DNA from 4 places in the Streptomyces sp. P9-2 genome. Region 1 is predicted to be linked to each of the others. Evidence: riboswitches for the same ligand, from Rfam matches in the RefSeq annotation. Region 1 holds a riboswitch; each other region holds the start of a gene.

The links. Region 1 has a riboswitch for cobalamin ahead of ACQY0Z_RS28435 (ABC transporter substrate-binding protein). Riboswitches for the same ligand answer to the same signal wherever they lie in the genome.
Region 2: another riboswitch for cobalamin. It lies ahead of ACQY0Z_RS16245 (cobalamin biosynthesis protein); the one in region 1 lies ahead of ACQY0Z_RS28435 (ABC transporter substrate-binding protein).
Region 3: another riboswitch for cobalamin. It lies ahead of ACQY0Z_RS01060 (ribonucleoside-diphosphate reductase subunit alpha); the one in region 1 lies ahead of ACQY0Z_RS28435 (ABC transporter substrate-binding protein).
Region 4: another riboswitch for cobalamin. It lies ahead of metE (5-methyltetrahydropteroyltriglutamate--homocysteine S-methyltransferase); the one in region 1 lies ahead of ACQY0Z_RS28435 (ABC transporter substrate-binding protein).

The regions. Positions count from the first base shown of each region.
Region 1 is NZ_CP192633.1:6,287,634-6,293,013, forward strand. It holds gene ACQY0Z_RS28420 (hypothetical protein) at 142-420, shown strand; gene ACQY0Z_RS28425 (ABC transporter ATP-binding protein) at 761-1,546, opposite strand; gene ACQY0Z_RS28430 (FecCD family ABC transporter permease) at 1,543-2,658, opposite strand; gene ACQY0Z_RS28435 (ABC transporter substrate-binding protein) at 2,655-3,680, opposite strand; cobalamin riboswitch at 3,709-3,886, opposite strand; gene ACQY0Z_RS28440 (class I SAM-dependent methyltransferase) at 3,941-4,372, opposite strand; partial or broken gene ACQY0Z_RS28445 (5-methyltetrahydropteroyltriglutamate--homocysteine S-methyltransferase) at 4,732-4,974, opposite strand; partial or broken gene ACQY0Z_RS28450 (GNAT family N-acetyltransferase) at 5,248-5,380, opposite strand, start outside.
Region 2 is NZ_CP192633.1:3,552,362-3,557,741, reverse strand. It holds gene ACQY0Z_RS16255 (inorganic phosphate transporter) at 93-1,352, shown strand; gene ACQY0Z_RS16250 (hypothetical protein) at 1,381-1,602, shown strand; cobalamin riboswitch at 1,786-1,926, shown strand; gene ACQY0Z_RS16245 (cobalamin biosynthesis protein) at 2,046-2,987, shown strand; gene ACQY0Z_RS16240 (cobyric acid synthase) at 2,984-4,495, shown strand; gene cobN (cobaltochelatase subunit CobN) at 4,492-5,380, shown strand, end outside.
Region 3 is NZ_CP192633.1:230,819-236,198, forward strand. It holds gene ACQY0Z_RS01055 (GNAT family N-acetyltransferase) at 14-517, shown strand; cobalamin riboswitch at 567-737, shown strand; gene ACQY0Z_RS01060 (ribonucleoside-diphosphate reductase subunit alpha) at 863-3,220, shown strand; gene ACQY0Z_RS01065 (ribonucleotide-diphosphate reductase subunit beta) at 3,274-4,230, shown strand; gene ACQY0Z_RS01070 (hypothetical protein) at 4,252-4,473, opposite strand; gene ACQY0Z_RS01075 (GlxA family transcriptional regulator) at 4,567-5,380, shown strand, end outside.
Region 4 is NZ_CP192634.1:84,299-89,678, reverse strand. It holds gene ACQY0Z_RS32995 (ATP-dependent DNA ligase) at 307-513, shown strand; gene ACQY0Z_RS32990 (alpha/beta fold hydrolase) at 1,120-2,103, opposite strand; partial or broken gene ACQY0Z_RS32985 (telomere-associated protein Tap) at 2,576-2,968, opposite strand; cobalamin riboswitch at 3,234-3,430, shown strand; gene metE (5-methyltetrahydropteroyltriglutamate--homocysteine S-methyltransferase) at 3,604-5,380, shown strand, end outside.

The sequences.
Region 1 (5,380 bases):
CAAGGAAGCTGAACTCTGTCACGCCGATCGTGGTCGAGCGTTTCCTGGACGAGTTGGAGGCCGAGCGGGTGGGCCGCGGAACCAGGTGAACAGCTTCCGCACTCTGAAGGCGATCCTGCGGGACGCCTGTGGCAGGGGGCCATGGCGGACGATCCTGTGCAGGCGGTCCAAGAGTACGTCCGCCGGAAAGTGGTTATCCCGCCCCTCGTCCACGTGAAGAAGGCGCTGACCGCCGCTGACGAGTATCTCGCGCTTGAGATCGTCATGATGGTGGGCTGCGGCTTGCGAAACGGGGAAGCCCGGGCAGTGAACATCCACAACGTTGTGGCGGACGATGTCTACCGGGTGCATGAGCAGATCCACTCCAACACGCACAAGCCGGCGAAGCTGAAGCACCGCAAGGTGGGGGAGTCGGCGTAGTTGGTGACAGATGCGTGAGAGCGCCTGTCACAGTGGCATTCCACGAGAAGCCCCGTAGGTGCGGCCCGGCGGGGCTTTTGGACGGCGGGTTTCTGAGTCCGTCATGGGCATCGTTGCATCCGAGTTCCCCACTTTCGAGTACCTGGAGCACCGACGGGGCGACGACGCGACCTCTGCGACCGGTACGGGGCACGCCGGCCAGGAACTCTCCGCGGTCGACCAGAGCATGGCATCGGCTCCCGCAAAGACCAGCACCCTTTTGGGAACCTCGGTGCCCTGGAGGTGTCGGCCACGCTCCCCGTTCCGTCCCAGGTGGCGCGGATGGGTGTGGATGGAGCCTTCATCTGCGTGGCTCTTCGGGGAGGAAGGTCACCTGAGGGGCGCCCGTGCGCGGATGGGTGGTGACTTCCGCCGCCACTCCGTAGACCTCGGCCAGGAGTTGGGGGGTGAAAATCTCGGAGGGCGGTCCGGAGGCGGTGACCTCGCCTTGGTGCAGGACGTAGAGGCGGTCGCAGTAGTAGGCGGCCAGGTTGAGGTCGTGCAGGGCGAGCAGCACGGTGGCGGGCAGGCGGCGCAGGGCGCCGAGCACGGACAGTTGGTGCCGGATGTCGAGGTGGTTGGTGGGTTCGTCGAGGACGAGGAGGGCGGGCTGCTGGGCGAGGGCGCGCGCGATGAGTACGCGCTGGCGCTCGCCGCCGGAGAGCCGGTCGAAGGGACGGTCGGCAAGGTGGACGGCGTCGACCGCGAGGAGGGCGGAGTCGATGAGTTCGACGTCCTCGGGGGTGTCGCCGGCGAGGAGCCGTTTGTGCGGGGTGCGGCCCATGGCGACGACCTCACGGACGGCGAGGTCGAAGTCGGCCGCCGAGTCCTGGACCACTGCCGCCACGGTGCGGGCCAGTTGCCGCACCGGCAGCGACCAGGCGTCGTCCCCGTCGACGCGGACCTGGCCGGTGTCGGGGCGCAGGACGCGGTAGACGGCGCGCAGGAGGCTGGACTTCCCGCTGCCGTTGGGGCCGACGAGCCCGATGGTCTCGCCCGGGCGGGCGGTCAGGGAGACGTCGCGCACCAGGTGGCGGGCTCCGGCGGTGAGCGTGACGCCGTCGACGCTCAGTTCGGTCGCGGTCATGCCACTCCTCGGTCGGTGCCGCGCCGGGCGTCCCGGCGCATCAGCCACAGGAAGAACGGCCCGCCGCACAGGGCGGTGAGGACGCCGACGGGTATCTCCATCGGTGCGGCGACCGTCCGTGCGGCGATGTCGGCCCAGACGAGGAAGACCGCTCCGCCGAGTGCCGCCGTCGGCAGGACCCGGCGGTGGTCGCCGCCGACGAACAGGCGCACGATGTGCGGCATCATCAGCCCGACGAAGCCGATCGGCCCGGCCGCCGCGACCAGCACGCCCGTGACGAGGGAGAGCAGGACGAACAGCCGGGCGCGGAAGCGGGCGACGTCCAGGCCCATCGTGGTCGCCGTCTCCTCGCCGGCCAGCAGCAGGTTCAGGTGGCGGGCATGAACCATGAGGACGCCGACACCGAGCAGCAGGGCCGTGCTCGGCAGCCACAGCGTGCTCCAGTTGACGCCGCCGAGGCCGCCGAGGGTCCAGGCGAGGACCGCGCGAGCTTCGTTGCCGCGGCCGGTGCTGAGCAACAGCAGGTGGAGCACGGCGGTGAGCACCGCGGCGATCGCCACTCCGGACAGCACGAGCCGTGACGCGGTGATGCGTCCGCCGGTGCGGGCGGTGGCGTACACGAGCACAAGCGCGGCCAGGGCGCCCACGAAGGCGGCCACCGACAGGGAGACCGGCCCGAAGAGGGTGAACCCGAACACGATCACGGAGACCGCGCCGAGCGATGCTCCCGAGGAGACGCCGAGCAGGTACGGCTCGGCGAGCGGGTTGCGCACCAGAGCCTGCAGAGCGGTGCCGATCACCGCCAGGCCGGCTCCGGTGACCGCGCCCAGCAGGACCCGCGGTGCCCGCACGTCCAGCACGATGGTCTCCCGCGCCCCTGACCAGTCCGGATCCTGCCAGTCGGCGCCCAGCGCGTGCGTCACGATGCCCCACACCTGGACGGGCGGCACCTGGACGGAGCCGATCGTCAGGCCCGCCGTGGCGGAGACGACGAGCAACGCGGTGAGGGCCAGCAGGATGACGGCCTGCCGCGTACGGCCCGGTCCTGACCCGGTGGCCTCCCGCCGTGGAACTGTCCGCTCGGCGGGCGTGCCGGTGGCGGCCTGGGTCACCGGAAGCTCTCGGGGTGCAGCCCGCGGGCCAGGTCCTCGACCGCGTAGGCCGAGCGGATGCCGACCAGGGTGGCGGTCAGCGGCAGGACGACGAAGCGCTTGTTCCTGACGGCGGGTACGTCGGCCAGCGCGGGCTGGGAGAGCAGGAACTTCTTCTTCTCTCTCACGCTTCCGGAGCCGGCGTAGTCGTAGAGGGCGATGACCTCGGGCTTGCGCTCGACGACCTGCTCCCAGGAGACGTCGCCGAAGACGTCGTCGAGGTCGGCGAAGACGTTCTCGCCGCCGGCCAGCCGGATCAGCTCCGTACCCAGGCTCTTGCCGCCCGCGGTAAAGGCGCTTTTGTCGCCGCTGTCGTAGACGAAGACGGGCACCTCGGGCTCGCCCTCGACCTTGGCTGCGGCCTTGCCGACGCGGGTCTGCAGGTCCGTGACCAGCTCGTCGGCCCGGTCCGGGACACCGAAGACCTTGCCGATGGTGCGGATCTCGCCGTAGGTGTCCTTCATCGTCGCCCGCTTCCTGCCGCAGTACTCACGGTTGAGGTAGGTGTCGATGCCGGCGTCGGCGAACGCCTTGCGGGAGCGGCCCTCGTTCTCGGCGAAGGCACTGCCGTAGCCGCCGTAGACGAAGTCGGGTTCGGCGTCCAGGATCTTCTCGAACGACGGTTCCTTCTCCGCCAGTTCGGGGATCGCCTCGTAATCCCTCTTCAGCTCGGGCAGGACGGCGGAGTCGGGGAAGGCCGTGCCGACCATGCGGTCCTTGAGCCCGAGGGCGAGCATGAGTTCCGCAGGGTGCTGGTGGATGGTGACCACCCGCGACGGAGGCTCGTCATAGGTCGTCCTCACGCCACAGTTGTCGACGGTGACGGGAAAGCCCGCCAGTGCCGCCGCGGTGGCCTTCCCGTCACCGTCGGTCCCGTCGGACGAGCCGCAGCCGGTGATCAGCAGCACTGACGAGAGAGCCACGGCAGCGGCCGCGGCACGAAGGAACCCGCGCGGGCGGGCAGGGGTGAACAAAGGGGACACGTGAAGCCTCCTGGAGTCCGCGCTCCTCGGATCGGGCCCGCGACGGACCAGTGTCCTGACTCCCGGATCGACGTTCCCTCCGCCTTCCCGCGCACAGCGCAGTGGCATGCTGGAGGGGCGCTCCCCGGTCACAGTGGCGGGACCGTGCCGGATTCGCACCGGCTTCCTGTCTCCCGTCGCGGCGATGACCAGGTGATCCTACGTTCCTCCGAGCCGACGGCAAAAGGGCGTGCGAACCCGGCCGCATGCCCCGCGCCCCCTCACGCTTCGCGGACCGCCCGAAGGAGCCGCTCGGTACTCTCGCCGTAGGGGCGCCCGTCGAACCCACCGAAGACCTCCACGCGGTCGAACCCTGCCTCCTCGGCCATCCGCCGCAGCTCCACCGCGCTGTACACGAACCACGTCAAGGTGGCCCGCGTCACCCGCTCGCCCCGGACCAGAACCCATTCGCTGCGCCGCCGCGCCCACTCGTCCACGTCCACTCCGGTCACGCGGTGGCCGCGGCGGGCGAGCGGCACGGTGAACACCCCCGGTCCGCACCCCAGGTCCAGTACGCGCGAACCCTGCGGGAAGGTCAGTAGGGGAGAGGTGTCCAGCAGTTCCTCTGCCCGCTCGTGGCGCTGCTCGGAGAAGGGGAAGTCGTGGAACTCGGTCCAGAAGTCATCGTCCTGGAAGCCGCCCGTCCGTGTCATCGCGTGTCAGTGCTCCTTCGTGGTCGTCGTCGGGGAGAGGTCGCCGCGCCGTGCGGCGGCGCAGCGTGAGCAGAAGAGGGGGAAGCAGCAGACACTGGGCGGCTGCCAACAGCAGGAACCAACCGGTGTGTCCGGTCCGTTCGCCGAGGCCGTACAACTGCCCGACCAGCACGCCGCTCGCGCAGGCGCTCCGGCCCGCGGCCAGCCGCTGCTGGCCGAAGACCACGGCATCGGAGCGAGGGCTGCGGCGCAGTGCGGTCCGCTAGGGCTCCGCCGACGATGCCGCCGGAGAACTGCACGAGCGATGCCACGGCCAGGACGACGCCGATCGTGCCGAGCCCCATCCCGAGCCGCTCGTGCAGCTCGTCACGGACGGTGCGGGCGGCGGCCACCAGGTATTCGAGCGAGGCCCGGGTCTCGGGCCAGGCACGGGTCTACAGGCCGCAGTCGGGGTTGACCCACAGCCGCTCGGCCGGGATGGCCCGTAGACCGGTGCGCAGGAGGTCCGCGGCCTCCTCAGTGCTCGGGACGCGCGGGGAGTGGATGTCGTAGACACCCGGTCCGGCCTCGCGCGGGTAGCCGTGCGAGGCCAGTTCCGGGGCACCGACGCCATCGCCGCCGACCTGGCGGCGAACCGTGCCGACCTCGCCTCCCGTGCTTCAGGAACGCGGACGTCCGTGATCCGGGCGGTGACCCCTGTCACGCGCCCGGAACGGTGCCAGGACCTCGCCGCCCTGGGCCAGTGCTTGACGAACAGCAAGGTCGGGGCATCGGTTCCCAGTGGGGCGCCGAGGACCACGTTGTGGCGCGCTCGGTGACGATGTCGAGGAAATGGCGGCGGATTTGAGCGGTGGGCAAGGCGGGGCTCCGAAGGCTCACAGGTGGAGCGGGGCGAGGGAACGGGCGGGGTGGCGCGGGACGAGGAAGACGACGATGCCCTTGCCGTCGGGGGAGAGGTGGGTGGCCTGCGTCCAGCCGTGGCGGCGGTAGAAGGCCATGGCCCGCCCG
Region 2 (5,380 bases), 2.7 Mb from region 1:
CGGTCACCCCGATGCCCGTTCCAGTTCATCTTCCGTTCACCCTGGTTACCTACGTTCGACCAGCCAATGACCTCGAACGATTGCCTGGGTAAATGGAAAGCTTCTCGCTGATCCTCGCGATTGTGGTGGTAACCGCACTCGCGTTCGATTTCACGAACGGTTTCCACGACACCGCGAACGCGATGGCAACGACCATTTCGACCGGTGCGCTCAAGCCCAAGGTCGCGGTGGCCATGTCCGCCGTGCTGAACCTTGTCGGCGCATTCCTTTCGGTGGAGGTCGCCAACACGATCTCCAAAGGCCTCGTCGACGAGGCCGGCATCCGTCCCGAGGTCATCTTCGCCGCGTTGGTCGGCGCGATCCTCTGGAACCTCCTCACCTGGCTGGTCGGCCTGCCGTCCAGCTCGTCGCACGCCCTCATGGGCGGTCTGATCGGCGCCACGGTCGCCTCCGCCGGCTTCGGCGCGGTCCACGGCGACGTGCTGGTCACCAAGGTCCTGCTCCCCGCGATCGCCGCCCCGCTGGTGGCCGGCATCGCCGCGATGTTCGCGACCCGGCTCACGTACCGCATGGGCCGCGGCGCCGACACCAAGGCCTCCGAGAAGGGCTACCGCGCCGGGCAGATCGCCTCGGCCGGCCTGGTCTCCCTGGCCCACGGCACCAACGACGCGCAGAAGACGATGGGCATCATCACCCTCGCCCTGGTCGCCGGCGGCGCCGTAGCCCCCGACTCCGACCCGCCGATGTGGGTCATCCTCTCCGCGGGTCTCGCCATCGCCCTCGGCACCTACCTGGGCGGCTGGCGCATCATCCGCACCATGGGCAAGGGCCTGACCGACCTCCAGCCGCAGCAGGGCTTCGCCGCCCAGACCAGCGCCGCGACGGTCATCCTGGCCTCCTCGCACCTGGGCTTCTCCCTCTCCACGACGCACTCCGTGTCCGGTTCCGTCATGGGCGCGGGCCTCGGCCGCAAGGGCGGCGTGGTCCGCTGGTCCACGGCCACCCGGATGTTCGTCGCCTGGGGCCTGACCCTGCCGGCCGCCGCGCTGGTCGCGGCGATCGCCGAGTGGGTGTGCGGCTTCGGCAGCTGGGGCACCGCCGTCGTGGCCGTCTTCCTGGTCGCCTCCAGCGCGGCCATCTGGAAGATCTCCCGGCGCGAGGTCGTCGACCACACCAACGTCAACGACCACGACACCCCCGAGGCCGCCTCCGAGGAGCCCGCCGGTGTGGTCACCCAGGCGATCGCCGCCGTGACCCCGCCCCCGGCCGGCCCCTCCGAGGAACTGTCGGCCACCATCCCGGCCCCGGCCACCGCCGACCCGCAGGCCCCGTCGGCCGCCTCGACCGTCTGACCGCGTCCGGCACGAAGGAAGTAGCAGCATGAAGATCGACTGGGCGGCCCTCGGCTCCGTGTTCGGCGTCAGCCTCGTGGTCACCGTGGCCCTGGTGGCCCTGTTCACCCTCGGCATCTCGGGTCTGTCCCGCCGCGAGCGGGCGTCCGCCGAGGGCCGGTCCGCGGCCCTCGCGGTCACCGGCGCCTACGCCTGCTTCGCCACCTGCGCGGCGGCCGTGGGCTACGGCATCTACCTGATCATGGCCTGACCGACGGGCCGCACGCGTGAGCGGGCGGGACGGGAGCAGCGGCTCCCGTCCCGCCCGTCGCCGTGTCCCCGCCCGTGCCGGACGTGCGCGCGCGTCCACGGGCCGCTCACGGCGTTCACCCACGTGAGCCCCTCTGTGGGCCTCGGCACACTTCAGCCCCGCAGGTCAAAGGCAAGTTGACGGCCCTTCCAGGGGCATGGTGGACTGCCTCCGCCAATACGGCGGCAGGAGAGGAAGCCGGTGCGAATCCGGCGCGGTCCCGCCACTGTCACCGGGGTGCGAACCCCGGGAGCCAGGAACTCTCGCCGCCGGTCTCGTCGAACCAGGGCGCGGACACCCTGAGTGAGGACATATCGCCATGCGCGGCAGCCTGCCGAGGTCGACCAGCGACACCCCACCCCCCTTCGGGGCCGTACCCTCCGGATCCGTCACCGGCTGAACCCATGGGTGCCGATCGCGTGTTCGCGTACGGCGCCGCCGCCGGCCTCCTCGGCGACCTGCTGCTCGGCGATCCCCGCCGCGGTCACCCGGTCGCCGCTTTCGGGCGGGCCGCGGCTGCCGTGGAGCGGGTGCTGTGGCGGGACGACCGTGGCCGCGGGGCCGTGCACACCGCCGTGTGCGTCGGCGGCGCCGTCACGCTCGCCGGCCTGGCCGCCCGCGCCGTACGCCGTTCCCCCGCCGCCTCCGTCGCCCTGACCGGCGTCGCCACCTGGGCCGTCGTCGGCGGGACCTCGCTGGCCCGGGAGGCGCGCGCCGTCGGGCGGGCGCTCCAGGACGGGGACGTCGAGGCCGCCCGCGCGCGGCTGCCGCACCTGTGCGGCCGTGACCCGCAGGCGCTGGACGCCGACGGAATCGCCCGCGCCGTGGTGGAGTCCGTCGCCGAGAACACCTCCGACGCCGTGGTGGGCGCCCTGGTGTGGGGCGCGGTCGCCGGGGTGCCGGGCCTGGTGGGCTTCCGGGCCGTCAACACCCTGGACGCGATGGTGGGTCACAGGTCGCCCCGGTACCTCCGCTACGGCTGGGCGTCCGCCCGGCTCGACGACGTCGCCGGCTGGCCGGGCGCGCGCCTGACGGCCGTCCTCGCCGCGCTCACCGGTCCCGACCGGCGCGGGGCGGTACGGGCCTGGCGCGCGGACGCGGCGAAGCACCCCAGCCCCAACGCCGGTCCCGTGGAGGCGTCCTTCGCGGGCGCGCTCGGCGTGCGGCTCGGCGGAACCCTCTCCTACGGCGGGCGGGTCGAGCACCGGCCCGTCCTCAACGGCGGCGGACGCCCCGTCGCCGTCACCGACATCGACCGGGCGGTGCGCCTGTCGCGGCGCGTCGGCTGGCTGGCGCTGGCGGCCGGGGTGGCCGCGCGGCGCGTGCTGAAGGGACGTGCCCAGTGAGCGGTCGCGGACTGCTGGTCGCCGGGACCACCTCGGACGCAGGCAAGAGCGTGGTCACCGCCGGAATCTGCCGGTGGCTGGTGCGCCAGGGGGTGAGGGTCGCGCCGTTCAAGGCGCAGAACATGTCGCTGAACTCGTTCGTCACCCGCGAGGGCGCCGAGATCGGCCGCGCGCAGGCCATGCAGGCGCAGGCGTGCCGGGTGGAGCCGACGGCGCTGATGAACCCGGTGCTGCTGAAGCCGGGCGGCGACCGGTCCAGCCAGGTGGTGCTGATGGGCCGCCCGGTCGGCGAGATGAGCGCCCGCGGCTACCACGGCGGCCGCCAGGAGAAGCTTCTCGGCACGGTCCTGGGCTGCCTGGAGCAGCTGCGCGCCGCGTACGACGCGGTGATCTGCGAGGGCGCCGGAAGCCCCGCCGAGATCAACCTGCGCCGCACCGACATCGTGAACATGGGGATCGCGCGGGGCGCCCGGCTGCCCGTGCTGGTCGTCGGGGACATCGACCGGGGCGGCGTCTTCGCCTCCTTCTTCGGCACGGTCGCCCTGCTCTCCCCCGAGGACCAGCAGCTGGTCGCCGGGTTCCTGGTGAACAAGTTCCGCGGGGACGTCTCCCTGCTGGAGCCGGGCCTGGAGATGCTGCACGGCCTCACCGGGCGGCGCACCTACGGCGTGCTGCCGTTCCGGCACGGGCTCGGCATCGACGAGGAGGACGGGCTGCGCGTCTCCCTGCGCGGCGCCGTGCGGGAGTCCGAGGTGGCCGCGCCGGCCGGCGAGGAGGTGCTGCGGGTCGCGGTGTGCGCGGTGCCGCTGATGTCCAACTTCACCGACGTCGACGCGCTGGCCGCCGAACCGGGCGTCGTGGTGCGGTTCGTGGACCGGCCGGACGAACTCGCCGATGCCGACCTGGTGGTGGTGCCCGGCACCCGCGGCACCGTGAAGGCGCTGCGCTGGCTGCGCGAGCGGGGTCTCGCGGACGCGCTGGTGCGGCGGGCCGCCGAGGGCCGGCCGGTGCTGGGCATCTGCGGCGGCTTCCAGCTGCTCGGCGAGCACATCGAGGACGACGTGGAGAGCCGCGCGGGACATGTGGACGGGCTCGGCGTGCTGCCCGTCCGGGTGCGGTTCGCCCGCGAGAAGACCCTGGCCCGCCCCGTCGGCGAGGCCCTCGGCGAGCGCGTCGAGGGCTACGAGATCCACCACGGGATCGCCGACGTCAACGGCGGAGACGCCTTCCTGGACGGCTGCCGGGTCGGCGGCACGTGGGGCACGCACTGGCACGGGGCGCTGGAGTCGGACGGGTTCCGGCGGGCGTTCCTGCGCGCGGTCGCCGAGCGCGCGGGACGCCGTTTCGTGCCGGCCCCCGACACCTCCTTCGCCGCGCTGCGCGAGGAGCAGCTCGACCGGCTCGGCGACCTGATCGAACAGCACGCGGACACGGACGCGCTGTGGCGGCTCATCGAGTCCGGCGCGCCACGAGGACTGCCCTTCATTCCACCGGGAGCGCCCGCATGAGCACTGTGTTGTTGTTGTCGACCGCCGACACGGACCTGCTGGCGGCCCGGGCCTCCGGCGCCGGCTACCGCATCGGCAACCCCACCCGCGTCGACGTCGCGGAGGAACTGCCCGCGCTGCTCGACGGCGCCGACCTGGCCGTGGTGCGGCTGCTCGGCGGCAAGCGCGCCTGGGAGGACGGCCTGGCCGCGCTGAAGGCGTCCGGCGTCCCCACGGTGCTGCTCGGCGGGGAGAGCGTGCCGGACGCGGAGCTGATGGCCGAGTCGAGCGTCCCGGCGGGCGTGGTGGCCGAGGCGCTGCGCTACCTCGTCGAGGGCGGCCCGGAGAACCTCGCCGAGCTGGCGCGCTTCCTGTCGGACACCGTGCTGCTGACCGGCGAGGGCTTCGAACAGCCCCGCAGGATGCCGGAGTTCGGCGTGCACGGCTCAAGGGTCGAGCAGCCGGGACGCCCGACCGTCGGGGTGCTCTTCTACCGCGCCCACGAACTCAGCGGCAACACCGCGTTCGTGGACACCCTGTGCGACGCGATCGAGGCACGCGGCGCCAACGCGCTTCCCGTGTACTGCGGTTCCCTGCGCGGCGCCGACCCGGAGCTGTACGCGCTGCTGGGCCGGGCGGACGCGCTGGTCGCCACCGTGCTCGCGGCCGGCGGCAGCCACGCCTCGCAGGCGTCGGCGGGCGGCGAGGAGGAGGCCTGGGACGTCGGCGCGCTCGCCGAGCTGAACGTCCCCGTGCTGCAAGGCCTGTGCCTCACCACCTCACGGGCCGCCTGGGAGGAGTCCGACGCGGCCCTCTCCCCCATGGACGCGGCCATGCAGGTCGCCATCCCCGAGTTCGACGGCCGGCTGATCACCGTGCCGTTCTCCTTCAAGGAGCAGGGCCAGG
Region 3 (5,380 bases), 6.1 Mb from region 1:
CAGACTCCCCCGCATGGACATCGTCATCCGGCCGGTGACCGCCGGCGAACACGCGGAACTGGGTGAGATCACGGCGCAGGCCTATCTCGGTGACGGCCTGCTGGACTTCGGGGAGTCGGACGGCTACCTGGGCGAGCTGCGGGACGTGGCGAAGCGGGCGGCGGCGGCCGAGGTGCTGGTCGCCGTGGCGGACGGCACGCTGCTGGGCGGGGTGACCTTCGTGCCGGGCCCCGGCCCCATGGCGGACCTCGCCGGGCCCGGCGAGGCGGAGATACGCATGCTGGCGGTCTCCGCCGCCGCCCGCGGCCGGGGCGCCGGCGAGGCTTTGGTGCGCGCCTGCGTCGACCGCGCGAGGGCGCTCGGCCGTACGCGGATGGTGCTGTCCACGCAGCGCAGCATGCACGCCGCGCACCGGGTGTACGAGCGGCTGGGCTTCACGCGCAACCCGGCGCGGGACTGGAACCCGCTGCCGGAGGTGGACGACATCCTGCTGCTGGTCTACGAGCTGACGCTCTGACAGCTCCGCGCGGCCCGTTCACCCGGCGCCAGCATAACCCTCGCGCGACACAACATATGGGTCCGTCGGCGGCACCCGGCACAAGATGTATGCTCATGCTCGCTGTCGCCGCAGGGGAATCCGGTGCGAATCCGGAACTGTCCCGCAACGGTGTACCCATGCCTGCCCACGGGCGCGCACGGGAGTCAGTCCGAGGACCTGCCGACAGTGCGCCCGGCCCTTCCGGTCCGGGTGCCCTGACGTCCGGGCCTCGCGGAATGGGCCGGTGGACGCGACGCCGCGTGCGTTCGTGTGCTGCCCCCTGCGCTCTTCGAGGCCCCCGTGCCGAGCGAGGGAGAGCCCCACGTGACCATCGCGCCAGCCGATCCGGCTTCAGCGACCCGCGTGACCGAGGAGAGCGACGGCCCCGGGGCCGCGCTGCTGCGGACCCTGACCCAGCTGACCGCCGACCTGCCCGACGCCGACCCCGGCCGGGTGGCCGCGGCCGCGCTGCGCGGCCGGTCCGCCGCCGCCGACGAGGCGGAGCTGCGGGACCTGGCCACCGAGGCGGCGGCCGGGCTGATCTCCGAGGACCCCGCCTACTCCCGGCTCGCCGCCCGGCTGCTGACGCTCGGCATCCGCGCCGAGGCCGCCTCGCAGGGCGTCACCTCGTTCACCGGCTCGGTGGCCGCCGGGCACCGGGAGGGCCTGATCGGCGACCGGACCGCCGCGTTCGTCCGGCTGCACGCGGACCGTCTGGACGCGCTGATCGACACGGACGCCGACGACCGCTTCGGCTACTTCGGGCTGCGCACCCTGCACAGCCGCTACCTGCTGCGCCACCCGGTGACCCGCAAGGTCGTGGAGACGCCCCAGCACTTCCTGCTGCGGGTCGCGTGCGGGCTCGCCGAGGACGAGAGCGAGCGGGCGCTGGAGGAGGTCGCCGCGCTGTACGGGCTGATGAGCCGGCTCGACTATCTGCCCTCCTCCCCCACGCTGTTCAACTCCGGCACCCGCCACCCGCAGATGTCGTCCTGTTACCTCCTGGACTCCCCCCAGGACGAGCTGGACTCCCTCTACGAGCGCTACCACCAGGTCGCCCGCCTCTCGAAGCACGCCGGCGGCATCGGCCTGTCCTTCTCCCGCGTCCGCGCCCGGGGTTCGCTGATCCGCGGCACCAACGGGCACTCCAACGGCATCGTGCCGTTCCTGAAAACGCTGGACGCCTCCGTCGCCGCGGTGAACCAGGGGGGCCGCCGCAAGGGCGCCGCCGCGGTCTACCTGGAGACGTGGCACGCGGACATCGAGGAGTTCCTCGAACTGCGCGACAACACCGGCGAGGACGCCCGCCGTACGCACAACCTGAACCTGGCGCACTGGGTGCCGGACGAGTTCATGCGCCGGGTCGCCGACGACGCGCAGTGGTCGCTGTTCTCCCCGGTGGACGTGCCCGAACTGGTCGACCTGTGGGGCGAGGAGTTCGACACGGCCTACCGGGCCGCCGAGGCCAAGGGCCTGGCCCGCAGGACGCTCCCGGCGCGCGAGCTGTACGGCCGGATGATGCGCACCCTCGCGCAGACCGGCAACGGCTGGATGACCTTCAAGGACACCGCCAACCGCACCGCCAACCAGACCGCCGAGCCGGGCCACGTCGTCCACTCGTCCAACCTGTGCACGGAGATCCTGGAGGTCACCGACGACGGGGAGACGGCGGTCTGCAACCTCGGCTCGGTCAACCTCGCGGCGTTCGCCGGCGAGGACGGCATGGACTGGGAGCGCCTGGACGCGGCGGTCCGCACCGCCGTGACGTTCCTGGACCGGGTGGTCGACATCAACTTCTACCCGACCGGGGAGGCGTCCCGGTCCAACAGCCGCTGGCGCCCCGTGGGTCTGGGCGTGATGGGGCTGCAGGACGTGTTCTTCCGGCTGCGGCTGCCGTTCGACTCCCCCGAGGCGAAGGCGCTGTCCACCCGGATCGCCGAGCGGATCATGCTCGCCGCGTACGAGACGTCCGCGGGACTGGCCGAGCGGCACGGCCCGCTGCCCGCCTGGGAGAAGACCCGTACCGCGCGGGGCGTGCTGCACCCCGACCACTACGGCGTCGAGCTCGCCTGGCCGGAGCGCTGGGAGGCGCTGCGGACCCGGATCGCCGCGACGGGCCTGCGCAACGCGCTGCTGCTGGCGATCGCGCCCACGGCGACCATCGCGTCCATCGCGGGCGTGTACGAGTGCATCGAGCCGCAGGTGTCCAACCTGTTCAAGCGCGAGACGCTGTCCGGGGAGTTCCTCCAGGTCAACTCGTACCTGGTGGAGGACCTCAAGCGGCTCGGGGTGTGGGACGCGCGCACCCGGGAGGCGCTGCGCGAGGCCAACGGTTCGGTGCAGGACGTCGCGTGGATCCCCGAGGACGTACGGCGGCTGTACCGCACGGCGTGGGAGATCCCGCAGCGCGGACTGATCGACATGGCCGCCGCCCGCACCCCGTTCCTGGACCAGGCGCAGTCGCTCAACCTGTTCCTGGAGACGCCGACCATCGGGAAGCTCTCCTCGATGTACGCCTACGCCTGGAAGCAAGGGCTGAAGACCACCTACTACCTGCGCTCCCGCCCGGCGACCCGGATCGCCCGCGCGGCCCGCGCCGCCGTCCCCGCCCAGCAGCCGGCCGACCCCGAGGCCGTCGCCTGCTCCCTCGAGAACCCCGAATCCTGCGAGGCCTGCCAGTGACCAGCACGACCAAGAACCTGCTCGACCCCGGCTTCGAGCTCACCCTGCGCCCCATGCGCTACCCGGACTTCTACGAGCGCTACCGGGACGCGATCAAGAACACCTGGCACGTCGAGGAGGTGGACCTGCACTCGGACGTCGCCGACCTGGCGAAGCTGACGCCCGAGGAGCAGCATCTGATCGGCCGGCTCGTGGCGTTCTTCGCCACCGGCGACTCGATCGTGGCGAACAACCTGGTGCTGACGCTGTACAAGCACATCAACTCGCCCGAGGCGCGGCTGTACCTGTCGCGGCAGCTCTTCGAGGAGGCCGTGCACGTCCAGTTCTACCTGACCCTGCTGGACACGTATCTGCCCGATCCGGACGACCGGGCGGCGGCCTTCGCGGCCGTGGAGAACATCCCGTCCATCCGGGAGAAGGCCGAGTTCTGCTTCCGGTGGATGGACTCGGTGGAGAAGATCGACCGGCTGGAGTCGAAGGCCGACCGCCGCCGTTTCCTGCTGAACCTGATCTGCTTCGCCGCGTGCATCGAGGGCCTGTTCTTCTACGGCGCGTTCGCCTACGTCTACTGGTTCCGCAGCCGGGGCCTGCTGCACGGCCTGGCGACCGGCACCAACTGGGTGTTCCGCGACGAGACGATGCACATGAGCTTCGCCTTCGACGTGGTGGACACCGTGCGCAAGGAGGAGCCGGAGCTGTTCGACGAGGAGCTCGGCCGGCAGGTCACCGACATGCTGCGCGAGGCCGTGGAGGCGGAGCTGCAGTTCGCCCGTGACCTGTGCGGCGACGGGCTGCCGGGGATGAACACCGCGTCGATGCGGCAGTACCTGGAGTGCGTCGCCGACCAGCGTCTGGTGCGCCTGGGCTTCGCGCCGGTGTACGGCTCGGAGAACCCGTTCTCCTTCATGGAGCTGCAGGGCGTGCAGGAGCTGACCAACTTCTTCGAGCGCCGTCCGTCCGCGTACCAGGTCGCCGTGGAGGGCACGGTCGACCTGGACGAGGACTTCTGACGCCGGGGCGCCGGGGCCGTCTCACGCCGCCCGTACGGGGCGGCGCGGAGCGGTCCCGCGCGCCGGACGGGACGCGGTCCGGGTGTCGGGCGGTTCCGTGACGGGGGCCGCCGCGGCCTCCCGGATCTGGCGGTCGATACGGCGGTCGCGCAGGATGCCGATCACGGCGGGCGCGACCATGAGGACGAACAGGCCGAGAACGGCCACCATCGCGATCAGTGCTTCTGTCTGCGTCGTGTTCATGGACACCACTGTGCCGCCGGACGCTCCTGACGGGGAGTGGCAGGACTGCCGTACACCCTCGATTTACTGCCAACGGCGAGGCACACTGGAGCCATGCTCCGGAATGTGGCGGCCGTCCTCCTCGACGGCGTGAACCCCTTCGAACTCGGCGTGGTCTGCGAGGTCTTCGGCATCGACCGCAGCGACGACGGGCTGCCGGTGTACGACTTCGCGGTGGTCTCGGCGCAGGGGCCCTCGGTGCGCGCGAGCACCGGCTTCACTCTCGGCACCGAGCACGGGCTGGAGCGGCTGGAGACGGCCGACCTGATCACCGTGCCCGCCGGCGCCTCCTACGCCTCCCGGGAGTTCCCGCCGGAGATGCTGGACGCGCTGCGCCGGGCGGTGGACCGGGGCGCGCGGGTGCTGAGCGTGTGCTCGGGGGTGTTCGTGCTGGCCGCCGCCGGGCTGCTGGAGGGGCGGCGCGCGGCGGTGCACTGGAAGCACGCGGAGGAGCTGAGCCGCCGCTATCCGCATCTGACGGTCGAGCCCGACGTGCTCTACGTCGACGAGGACCCGGTGATCACCTCGGCGGGCACCGCCGCCGGGATCGACGCCTGTCTGCACCTGGTGCGCAAGGAGCAGGGCCCGGAGGTGGCCAACCGGATCGCCCGGCGGATGGTGGTGCCCCCGCACCGCGACGGCGGGCAGGCCCAGTACATCGAGCGTCCGCTGCCGGAGCCCGGGGGCGACTCGGTGGCCGGGGCGCTGGTGTGGATGGAGCAGCATCTCGACGAGGAGGTCACCGTCGAGCAGCTCGCCGCCCGCGCCCATATGTCGCCGCGCACCTTCGCCCGCCGCTTCCAGCAGGAGACCGGCACCACGCCGTACCGCTGGATCCTGCGTCAGCGGGTGCTGCTGGCCCAGCACC
Region 4 (5,380 bases), on a different replicon from region 1:
GTCGGCGCCCGGGCCTGCTCGGCTCGCTGCGCCGGGCTCAGCCCGAGGTCGGAGCCCCCTTCCACGGGGTGTGGCCGTGTGGCTAGCACATCGCAGAATCGAATGATGAGCGATGTCAAGGGGTCGTCGCGTCTCGCGCTGCTCCGCTTCCTGGAGGAGGTCGTGCCCGCACTGCCGCCCGGACTCCGAACTCGGCTATGTGGACGGCTGACCCCCTGCGGGGAAGCGCGCGCTCATGTGGACCCTGCCTGAGCCGATGCTCGCCGCCGCCCCGGCCCCACCGTTCCCCCGGAATGGGCGGCCGAGGTGAAGTTCGACGGATGGCGCGCGCAGTTGTCCTGGAACCGCGGAAACCTCGTCCCGCGCTCCCGGCAGGGCACACCGCTCGCCGACGCGTTCCCCGAACTGCGCGCGGCCGCCGCGCAGCTCCCGGACCGTACAGTCCTCGACGGGGAGCTCATCGTCTGGGAAGGCGGACGGCTGGCGTTCGAGCGGCTCCTCGACCGACCCTAGGGCCCCGTGCGACATGGAGGTTTCGGCGTTCCAGGTCGTTCCGCTGAGGCCGGGGCCGTGCCGGATTGCTGTCCTCGTCCTGGAGAGGCAACGCTGAAAGCGCTCACTGTTCGAACGGTGGCGCCTCGCCCGGGGGGCGACGTCGGGGCGCGCCCGGTGGCCGCGCGCGGCGTGCCTCCACCGGCCGCCGCTGTCGCGGGCGACGTCGACGCCGACCACCACCAGCTCCGGCTCCACCATGTTCACGTTCAGCGTCTCGTTGGTCCCCCACCCGGCGGGAGACTCAGTCGTGGCTTCTACGGGCCGGGCACACAGTTGTCCAAGCCCACAGTGGACGAGTACAAGGAAGTCAACCGTCGGCATGGAACCTGAACGGAAGGCTGCTGGATCGGCCCGGTCACGGCGTGCTGCAATGAACGGATACACCCCTCGACGGAGAACAACCCACGGGGTGATCTCGCAGAATGATGGGGCAACTGGTCCCGGCCTACGCCCCACCCACCCACACCAGATCATCGTGGGCGGTGTCCCGGCGGGTACGAACCGTCACCCGCGGGACCCCGCTTACCCGTTCAGGGCTTTTAGCACCGCTGTCGTCCGTGGTCCTCAGGTGCGGCGGGCGCGGATCACGATGGCCGTGCCAGCGGCGACGGTGAGCAGCGCGGCACCTCCGAGGAGCGCGGTCCGCCCGTTGGTACCGGTCTGGGCAAGGCTCGGCCGAGCGTCGCCAGAGGCCTGGAGGATCAGCTTGGTGACGTCGTCCGGGTTGGTCTCCATGACGGCGTGCGGTGCGTTGACCTCGACGGTGGTGGCCTTGGCCCGCTTCGCCATGAAACGCAGATTGTCGGTGCCTATGGTGCGGTCGTCGGTGGCGACGAGATACCAGGACGGGATGGTCTTCCACGCGACGGACTGCGTGGGCTCGTTGCCGGAGGCGGCGGTCGCGGGCCGCTGGGTGGCGGCGAGTACCTGTGAGCGGCTGGCGTCGAGCCGGTTGCTCAGGAAGACGTCAGCGAATTTCTCCGGTTTGAGATACAGGTCCACGTTCGTGGGGTCGCCGCCGAGCGGTACGGCATTCAGGGCGGTCGGCACCGGGGCGTTCGGGTCGTCGGTCACCCGGCTGCCCGGGTACTTGGCAGCGAGCTGGAAGGCCGTCTCGCCTTTGTCGGGCGCGAACCCTGCGATGTAGACGAGGGACTCGACGTTGGGGTTGCCGGCGGCCGCGTTGGTGATCACGGCTCCTCCGTAGGAGTGGCCGACCAGGACGATGGGGCCCTCGATCGCCTTCAGCTGGGCGGCAAGGTAGTCGGCGTCGCCGGAGAGGCTGCGTAGAGGGTTGGCGGTGGCCACCACGGGATAGCCCTGGTTCTGCAGTGCCTGGACGATCCGGTCCCAGCCGGAGGCGTCCGCCCAATAGCCGTGCACCAGTACAACTGTCGGTTTGGCACCTGTGGACGTAGCGCCCGTGGGAGTCGTACCGCCTCCGCTCTCGGACGCCAGGCAGGGACCGGCGGTCATCAAGGCGGCCGCGGGGAGCAGGACGGCCAGGGGGAGGGCCCTCCGGGCAGCTGTGCGTCGTATGTGCTTCATGACCCTTCTTCCTCTGAGGTGAGGGGAGAGACTCCTGCCCACACTGCATTCGAGTGAAGAACGCGGCACCACGGCGTAGCCATGCGAGTGAATAACAGTCACACATAGTGAATGAGGGGCCTGGCGGCGCTGACTGCGGGCCGCCTTCGCCCGGAAACCGTTCCGCCGAGAGATAGAGGGCACCGGTGCAGTCGGCATGCTCCCGGTGACTCGTCAGCTCCCGCATCCGGCCGTCGTCTCCGGGGAGGAAGCCCAGACCGGCGTCGGGAACACCGCAGACGGCATCGGATCGGCCGGACATGCCTCGAGCGCGGTACGACCGGACAGTGTCCGGGGCCGGTGCTCGCGGTTCCACCCGCGTGTGCGGAAAGGCTCCAGGGCCTCCGCGCGCGGCTGGAGGCGGTCCGGCATCCGATCCCTCTCCACGCCAGCCGCGGGCGGCGGGTGCCGGGGGTGGTGTGGGCGGCCACGGTTACTCGCCTTCGTCAAGCACGGCGTTGCCGCCCTTGATGTGGCGGGCGGGGTTGAGGCCCTGCTTCATCAGGTCGACCGCCCACTGCATCGACTGGACGCCCTCCAGCTTCGCCAGGCCGGGCGTGGGCCCGAGGCGGAAGGCTCCGGGGATGGGCTTGCCGGACTCCGCGTAGGGCAGGAAGTCCAGCGGGCTCGGGCCGGGTGAGGGGTAGACGACGTAGTCGGAGAGCACCGCCAGCGGGTACAGGCCGGTGAACTCCGCCATCTTCAGCATCTTACGGTGCATGTTGACCCGGGCCTTGGAGATGACGGCGGCGCGGATGTCCGGGCGCCAGGTCGGGCGCTGCATGGCTGGCCACAGCTCGCCGTCCTTGTAGCCCTTGCCCTGCGGGTTCTAGAACAGCTTCCCAATTCTGCCGGCCGAGGGCCCGAGCACGCGGCCTCCGCCTCCGCTGTTCCAGCGGATGGTCGCGACATAGGCTGAGGGGCCCGCACCGCTGCTGGGGTGCCCGCGCGGCGCGATGGAGAGAGGGGCGGGAAGCATGAGTGCGGCACTTCCAGCCCCTCGCTGTGGTTCCTTCGACGAGCTCTCCCTCACTTTCGCATTCTGGACGGTGTTCTTCTGTACATGGCGCTACCCCGTAGGCTGGCCGCAGCAGCTGGTTCGCCCCGTCCGCCAGGCGGGATGCGTCGTAAGAGGGAACCCGGTGGGAATCCGGGACTGCCCCGCAGCGGTGAGCGGGAACGACCGCCGTCATACGCACTGGGTCCGACGTACGGGTCTGGGAAGCGACGGCCAGTAGGTGTCCTCCGGCAGGAGGACGTGCCCGCAAGTCCGAAGACCTGCCAACTGCCCGCGCGCAGACCGATCCGTGCGCGGACATCCCGGTGACCTCGAGGGCGGGCCGGCGTACACACCGGACGGAACGACCGTGCCAACCACGCGGGCCGTTGCCGGACGGTTCGTCATCCCCTTCGCGCTTTCGTCCCGTCTCCGGGATCTCAGGGAATAATCTCGCGAAGGAGATCTCCGTGACATCAGCCGCTGCAGCACGAGCCACCGTGTACGGTTACCCCCGCCAGGGCCCCGACCGGGAGCTGAAGAAGGCCATCGAGGGTTACTGGAAGGGCCGCGTCACCGCTGACGCCCTCCATGCCACCGCCGCCGAAATCCGCCGCAGCAACTGGCGGCAGCTCGCCGATGCTGGCGTCAACGAGGTGCCCACCGGCGACTTCTCGTACTACGACCACGTCCTCGACACCACCGTCATGGTTGGCGCGATCCCAGAACGGCACCGCGCCGCCGTCGACGCCAACGCGATCGACGGCTACTTCGCCATGGCCCGCGGCACCCAGGATGTCGCACCACTGGAGATGACCAAGTGGTTCGACACCAACTATCACTACCTGGTCCCCGAACTGGGCCCCAACACCGTCTTCGCGGCCGACTCCACCAAGCAGGTTGCCGAACTGAAAGAAGCCCTCGCCCATGGCCTCGCGGCCCGGCCTGTACTCGTCGGCCCCGTCACCTACCTCCTGCTCGCCAAGCCCGCCCCCGGCGTGCCCGCCGACTTCCAGCCGCTGACCCTCCTGGACCGGCTGCTGCCCGCATACGCGGAAGTGCTCGCCGACCTGCGCGCGGCCGGCGCCGAGTGGGTGCAGCTCGACGAGCCCGCCCTCGTCCAGGACCGCACCCCGGCCGACCTGAACGCCGCCGAGCGCGCCTACCGCGACCTGGGCGCCCTCACCGACCGGCCCAAGCTGCTCGTCGCCTCCTACTTCGACCGCCTCGGCGATGCCCTGCCGATCCTGGCCAAGGCTCCGGTCGAAGGTCTCGCCCTGGACTTCACCGAGGCCGCTACCGCCAACCTGGACGCCCTGGCCTCCGTCGGCGGACTGCCCGGCAAGCGGCTGCTCGCCGGCGTGGTCAACGGCCGCAACATCTGGATCAACGACCTCCAGAAGTCGTTGTCCACTCTCGGCACACTCCTCGGGCTCGCGGACCGGGTCGATGTCGCCGCCTCCTGTTCCCTGCTCCACGTTCCGCTGGACGTCACGGCCGAGCGGGACATTGACCCGCAGATCCTGCGCTGGCTGGCCTTCGCCCGGCAGAAGACCGCCGAGATCGTCACCCTCGCCAAGGGCCTCTCCCGGGGCATCCACACCATCACTGGCGAACTCACCGCAAACCGCGCCGCACTCGCCTCCCGAGCCGCCTCACCGATCACCCGCGACCCGGCCTTGCGGGCCCGCACCGAGGCCGTGACGGACGCCGACGCTCGCCGGTCCCAGCCGTACGCCGAACGCGCCGCGGCCCAGCGCGCCCGCCTCGGCCTGCCGCTGTTGCCCACTACGACCATCGGCTCCTTCCCGCAGACCGGCGAGCTGCGCACCGCCCGTGCCGACCTGCGCGCAGGCCGCATCGACACCGCCGACTACGAGGAGCGCATCAAGGCCGAGATCCGGGAGGTGATCTCCTTCCAGGAGAAGACCGGCATCGACGTCCTGGTGCACGGCGAACCTGAACGCAACGACATGGTCCAGTACTTCGCCGAGCAGCTCACCGGCTACCTCGCCACCCAGCACGGCTGGGTCCAGTCCTACGGAACCCGCTACGTCCGTCCGCCCATCCTCGCCGGCGACATCTCCCGCCCCGAGCCGATGACGGTGCGCTGGACCAGGTATGCCCAGTCGCTCACCGAGAAGCCGGTCAAGGGCATGCTCACCGGCCCGGTCACCATGCTCGCCTGGTCCTTCGTCCGCGACGACCAGCCGCTCGGCGACACCGCCCGGCAGGTCGCCC